Regions from separate parts of the Streptomyces sp. NPDC051567 genome, predicted to be linked through region 1. Evidence: riboswitches for the same ligand, from Rfam matches in the RefSeq annotation. Region 1 holds a riboswitch; the other holds the start of a gene.

What was found. Region 1 has a riboswitch for cyclic di-AMP ahead of ACIA5F_RS15780 (peptidoglycan DD-metalloendopeptidase family protein). Riboswitches for the same ligand answer to the same signal wherever they lie in the genome.
Region 2: it holds a riboswitch for cyclic di-AMP, as region 1 does, so the genes downstream of both, ACIA5F_RS20860 (M23 family metallopeptidase) here and ACIA5F_RS15780 (peptidoglycan DD-metalloendopeptidase family protein) in region 1, are expected to answer to the same signal.

Annotation. Positions count from the first base shown of each region.
Region 1 is NZ_JBITDK010000012.1:32,706-35,887, forward strand. It holds gene ACIA5F_RS15775 (SGNH/GDSL hydrolase family protein) at 1-89, opposite strand, end outside; gene ACIA5F_RS15780 (peptidoglycan DD-metalloendopeptidase family protein) at 218-1,291, opposite strand; cyclic di-AMP (ydaO/yuaA leader) riboswitch at 1,296-1,469, opposite strand; gene ACIA5F_RS15785 (tyrosine-protein phosphatase) at 1,785-2,609, shown strand; gene ACIA5F_RS15790 (aspartate aminotransferase family protein) at 2,639-3,182, opposite strand, start outside.
Region 2 is NZ_JBITDK010000019.1:33,357-36,538, reverse strand. It holds gene ACIA5F_RS20870 (M16 family metallopeptidase) at 1-182, shown strand, start outside; gene ACIA5F_RS20865 (M16 family metallopeptidase) at 179-1,570, shown strand; cyclic di-AMP (ydaO/yuaA leader) riboswitch at 1,774-1,933, shown strand; gene ACIA5F_RS20860 (M23 family metallopeptidase) at 1,946-2,761, shown strand; gene ACIA5F_RS20855 (GntR family transcriptional regulator) at 2,974-3,182, shown strand, end outside.

The sequences.
Region 1 (3,182 bases):
GGTCCCGGGTCCCCCACGCCTTCGGTGAAGCTGTCCCCGATCGCCGCGTACGAGCCGATGGTCTTGGGTGTCGTCGTCGTCGCTGCCACGGAACGACATCCTTCACCGCCGTACACGACCTACGCCAACGTAAGCAGGGGTTGACGGACCGTGATCTACACCACGGTGCAGGTGAGGAATACGTACGGGTGGGACCCGGCGCACGGGCGGCGGCGGCTCAGATGTTCGCGCCCTTCGAGCGGAGGTAGCCCAGCGGGTCGATGTCCGAGCCGTAGGACGGGCCCGTGCGGATCTCGAAGTGGAGGTGCGGGCCGGTCGAGTTGCCGGTGGAGCCGGAGAGGCCGATCCGCTGGCCGGTGGTGACGCTCTGGCCGGTCGAGACGGAGAGCACGGAGAGGTGGGCGTACTGGGAGTAGCGGCCGTCCGCGTGCCGGACGACGACCTCGTTGCCGTACGCGCCGCCCCAGCCGGCCGAGACCACGGTGCCCGCGCCGACCGCCTTGACGGTGGTGCCGGAGCTCGCGGTGAAGTCGACTCCCGTGTGGTAACCGGAGGACCACGCGGCGCCCCCGGCCCGGTACGGCGTGGAGACCCGGCCGCCGACCGGGGCGACGAAACCGGAACCCGTGGAGGCGCCCGGCCCGGTGGCGGGACCGGACTCCCCGGCCGTGCCTCCGGTGGAGGTGTCCTCGTCGGCGACCGGAGGCTTGGTGGAGGGCCTGACGGCAGAACCGGAACCCGACCCCGGACGGGCTCCGTGACCAGCGGCGGCGCCGGTACCGGACGCAGAACCGGAACCGGGTTCCGGGCTCTCGGCCGGAGCTGCGGGGGCCGGAACCGGGACAGGAACGGGAGCGGAGGCAGGAGCCGGGACGGGAGCCACGGGCTTCGCCTTGCCGCCGAGCGTCAGCCTCAGGCCCGGGTGGATCAGCGACGGGTCGGCGCCGACGGCCTCGCGGTTGTCCGCGTACAGCCGCTGCCAGCCACCGGTCTGCCCGCGCTCCGCCGCGATCTTGGAGAGGTGGTCCCCCGGCACGACGGTGTACACGGTCGGCGCGGCGGCCGCGGGCGCCACCGGAACCTCCACGGCCCGCCCGGGTACCGCGCCGAGAACCGCGCCGGGGGCGTGCGCCGCGACGGGAGCGGAGGCCGGGGCCGGGGCTCCGGCCGCGTGCGCCCCGGAGGCGCCCGTCAGCGGCAGCGCGAGAGCCGCGCCCCCGGTTCCGGCGTAAGCGAGACCACGCGTTATCGAAAGGGACCTGGGACGGCGGTGCTTACCCTTTGCGGGCATGGCGGATTCCTCTCCGACGCCTGCGAGGTGAGCTGTCGGGTTCGGACGGGAGATGTCCGGCCGTTCATGTGCGGCACATGACCGGCTTCACCCCGAGCCATCCCGGTGCGGAGATCCGGAACAGCGCCTTCCTGGTTCCCCCGCTCCTGCCGCGTACGTGAATAGTCGGATGCGGTTTCCGGGCGGCGGCAGGACGAGGCGGTCCGCCCGGATCGTCGCGAAGGTAATCCAGGCCGACCGCACGGAACAAGCCGCGAATTCCCTGACGGAATCACAGAAAGGAGGGACTGCCGGAATTCCCGTCACCCTCCGTCCATTCCCCACCGCCAACAGCCGCCCCGGGCGGGCTATTCGGATTTCGTGATCAGACACTCACGGTCACCGTATGATCTGGCTCACGGGGAGGCGTCCGATCTCGCCTCCTCATACGGCAACTCGGCGCCAATCAATGCAATTCGGACACCCTGCGACGATGACGATAGGGAGAAGCTCCATGGCCCAGCAGATACCTCCGGCACCGCCGAACCTTCCGACGCCGGAGCCCGATCCGGAGCTGACCGGGGTGCGCAACTTCCGCGACCTGGGAGGTCTGCCGACCACGGACGGGCGCGAGGTCGGGCCGGGGCTCCTCTTCCGCAGCGGGCATCTGGCGCACGCCACGGAAACCGGAACGGCGTTCCTGAGCTCGCTCGGCCTGCACACCGTCTTCGACTTCCGCAACCACACCGACCACGCCGTGGAGGGGCCGGACATCGCGCTGCCCGGCGTACGGAACGTCAACATCCCGCTCTCGGACCCGGCCGACGCGGGCGATTTCTGGAGGACGGTCCACGAGGGCGGCGTCGAACAGCTCCGCCCCCTGCTGGGCGAGGGCAGGGCCGCCGCGCGGATGTCCAACTCGTACCGCACCATGGTCGAGCGCCGCACCGCCGAACACGGCCGGGTGCTGCGCGCCCTCGCCGAGGACAGCGTCCCGGCCCTGATGCACTGCGCCGCGGGCAAGGACCGGGCCGGGCTGTCGGTCGCCGTCACCCTGCTCGCGCTGGGCGTCGAGCGCGGGGCCGTCATGGCGGACTACCTGGAGTCGAACGCCCCGCACCGCCGCTACCGCCTGCGCCGCGGCGGCGAACCGGTCGGGGCCCGCGACCCCGAGGTCAAGGCGTTGCTCGCCCCGCTCTTCGACGCCCGGACCGAGTACCTGGCCGCGGCCTTCGAGGCCGTCGACGGGCGCTGGGGCGGGGTCGGGAACTACCTGGCCGAGGGGCTCGGGCTCACGCCCGGGACCCTCGGCCGGCTCCGGGACCGGCTGCTCCGCTGAGGCGGGCGCGGCAGGCCGCCGCAGGACCGTCAGCGGTTGCCGACGGCCTGCTTCACCAGCGTCCTGCCGAACTCCCACATCAGGGCGGACCCGCCGTGCGCCTCGTCCATGACCTCACGGAAGGCGCCGACGAACCGGTCGATGTCCGCCTCGTCCAGGACCAGCGGCGGGATCAGCTTGATGACTTCCAGGTGGTCGCCGGAGACCTGGGTGAGGATGCGGTGCTTGTGGAGCAGGGGCGCCACGACCATCTGCGCGAACAGGCCCTTGCGGGCCGCCTGCAGCATCGACCAGCGTCCGCGCAGTCCCAGGGAGGACGGTCTGCCGAACTCGATGCCGATCATCAGGCCGCGCCCCCGCACCTCGTGCAGCAGCTCGTACTCGTCCACCAGCGCCGCCAGCCGCCCGCGCAGCAGCTCGCCCTTGGCGCGGGCGCCCGCCACCAGTTCCTCGTCCTCCATGACCGAGAGCACCGCCAGCCCGGCCGCCATCGCCTGCGCGTTGGAACCGAAGCTGGCGGAGTGGACGAGGACCCGGTCCATGGAGGAGTAGACCTTCTTGAAGATCCAGTCC
Region 2 (3,182 bases), on a different contig from region 1:
GGCGCGTCCTCGACATCACCGCCGAGGAGGTGCAGGCCGTGGCCGCGGCCCGGCTGCGCCCGGACAACCGCGCGGTGCTCGTGTACGAGCCGCTGCCGGACACCGGGGCCGACGGGGCCGACGATCACGCCGATCACGCCGATCACGCAGGGAACGACGAGAACGAGGGGGCGGAGCAGTGACCGACACCGCAGCCGTCACGATGACCTTCCACCCGCGCCCGCAGGCGGGCGCACCGCAGCCGTGGGCCTTCCCGGCCCCCGAGCGGGGCACGCTGTCCAACGGCCTGACCCTGCTGCGCTGTCACCGGCCGGGCCAGCAGGTGGTGGCGGTCGAGATCAACCTCGCCGCCCCGCTGGACGCCGAGCCCGAGGGCCTGGACGGGGTGGCGACCCTCATGGCCCGCGCGCTGTTCGAGGGCACCGACAAGCACTCCGCCGAGGAGTTCGCGGCCGAGCTGGAGCGCTGCGGCGCCACGCTCGACGCACACGCCGACCACCCCGGCATCCGGGTCTCCCTGGAGGTCCCGGCCTCCCGCCTGCACAAGGCGCTGGGCCTGCTCGCCGAGGCGCTGCGCGCCCCCGCCTTCGCCGACTCCGAGGTCGACCGGCTGGTGCGCAACCGGCTCGACGAGATCCCGCACGAGCTGGCCAACCCGCAGCGCCGCGCCGCCAAGGAGCTCTCCAAGGAACTCTTCCCGGCCTCCCTGCGGATCTCCCGCCCGCGCCAGGGCACCGAGGAGACGGTGGCCCGCGTCGACTCCGGGGCCGTGCGCGCCTTCTACGAGGCCCACGTGCGCCCCGCCACGGCCACCGCGGTGGTCGTCGGCGACCTGACCGGCATCGACCTGGACGCCGTCCTCGCGGACACCCTGTCCACCTGGACCGGCGACACCGCCGAGCCGCGGCCGGTCCCGCCGATCACGGCGGACGACACCGGCCGGGTGGTCGTCGTCGACCGGCCCGGCGCGGTCCAGACGCAGCTGCTGATCGGCCGGATCGGGGCGGACCGGCACGACCGGGTCTGGGCCCCGCAGGTGCTCGGCACGTACTGCCTGGGCGGCACCCTGACCTCCCGTCTGGACAAGGTGCTGCGCGAGGAGAAGGGGTACACGTACGGCGTGCGCGCCTTCGGCCAGGTGCTGCGCTCCACCGCCGACGGCAAGGGCGCCTCGATGCTCGCCATCAGCGGCTCGGTGGACACCCCCCACACCGGCCCGGCGCTGGAGGACCTCTGGAAGGTGCTGCGCACCCTCGCCCAGGAGGGCCTGACCGACGCCGAGCGGGACGTGGCGGTGCAGAACCTGGTGGGCGTGGCCCCGCTGAAGTTCGAGACGGCGGCCTCCGTCGCGGGCACCCTCGCGGACCAGGTCGAGCAGGAGCTGCCGGACGACTACCAGGCGCAGTTGTACGCGCGGCTGGCCGGGACCGGCACGGTGGAGGCGACGTCGGCGGTCGTGAACGCCTTCCCCGTGGACCGGCTGGTCACGGTCCTGGTGGGCGACGCGGCGCTGATCGAGGAGCCCGTGCGGGCCCTCGGGATCGGTGACGTGACGGTCGTCACCAACTGAACCGGGCGGCCCGGCCGGACGGCCGGGCGGGAGGGCTCCGACGGATTGTCCGCCGGGGCCCTCTTTGCCTGTTTGGTGGGGACGTTGCTCGTATGTGATGTGACGTACGCAACAAAAAGGCTCGCGTGTTTGGCGATCGGCTGATGATCCGCCTAGCGTCAGCCGTGCTGTCCGTCATTTGTGCCCGCCGCACCGGCGGCACCGGGCAGCGATCGCCGAGTCCCCGTCAGGCGCGAGCCTGGGGAGCCGGGGACCCACATCAGTCCCTGGGGTGAATCGGACCGCCTCGCAAGAGGAGGTCCGTAGGAGACCTTCCTGCTCCGAACCCGTCAGCTAACCCGGTAGGCGAGAAGGAAGGAAAGGATCAATCCCTTCATGGCGTTTGGCAGCAGTCGTGTCGCCGGTAAGCACCGTGGTTCCAGCCGTCTGAGCCGCAAGACCGCCGGTTATGCCGGTATAGCCGCCCTCGCCACCACGGGCGTCGTCGGCACTCTTGCCGCTCCGGCCTTCGCCGCGGACACCGACCACAAGATCCAGGACACCGGCCTCAACGCCGTCGTCGTCGCCGAGGACCTCGCGGGCGAGATCGAGAGCCAGGCCGCGTCCCAGCAGTACGCCGCCGAGACGGCCGCCTTCACGGCGCAGGCCGACGCCCTCAGGGCGCAGGCCGAGGCGGACGCGAAGCAGCAGGCCGCCGAGGCCCGGCAGCTCGCCGAGGTCAAGGCCAAGGCCGAGCGCGACGCCAAGGAGCGCGCCGAGCGCGAGGCCGAGCGCAAGCGCGCCAACACCTTCGTCTCCCCGATCGCCGGCTCGTACGTCAGCACCCAGTACGGGGCGGGCGGCAGCATGTGGTCCTCCGGCAGCCACACCGGCATCGACTTCCACGCCGACCTGGGCACCGTGATCCGGGCGGTCGGCGCGGGCGTCGTCGTCGAGTCGGGTGACGGCGGCGCGTACGGCAACAACGTCATCATCAAGCACAACGACGGCACCTACACCCAGTACGGCCACATGTCCCGGCTGAGCGTCTCCGCCGGCCAGCAGGTCTTCGCGGGCCAGCAGATCGGCCTGGCGGGCAACACCGGCAACTCCAGCGGCGTGCACCTGCACTTCGAGGCCCGCACCAGCGCCCAGTACGGCTCGGACATCAACCCGCTCGCGTACCTGCGCTCGCACGGCGTCAACATCTGACCCGCGCCCCCGTTCCACCGACGACCCCGGCTCCCCGAGCCGGGGTCGTCGTGTTCGTGCGCCGTTCCGTATTTCCGGCCGTCGTCTCCGGCCGCTCTCGGAAATGCGGGTGTGTTGCCATAGGGTCGCAGCACACGCGTCAATGGCGGGTGTGCGGCAATTCCGTCACCCGTCAATGGCGGCGGAAGTCGTGAAGAGGCGGAGGTCCGGTCTTGCGTATTCCCGCGCACACGGTATGCACAGCGATCCGCGACGACATCGTCTCCGGGTTCTTCGGTCCGGGCGGCAGGCTGACCGAGGAGGCGCTGGCCCGCCGGTACGGGGTCTCGCGCGTCCCGGTCCGCGAGGCGCTGCGGACGCTGGAGTCCGAGGGGTTCGTCACCACGCGGCGCCACGCGGGCGCCTGTGTGGCCGAGCCGAC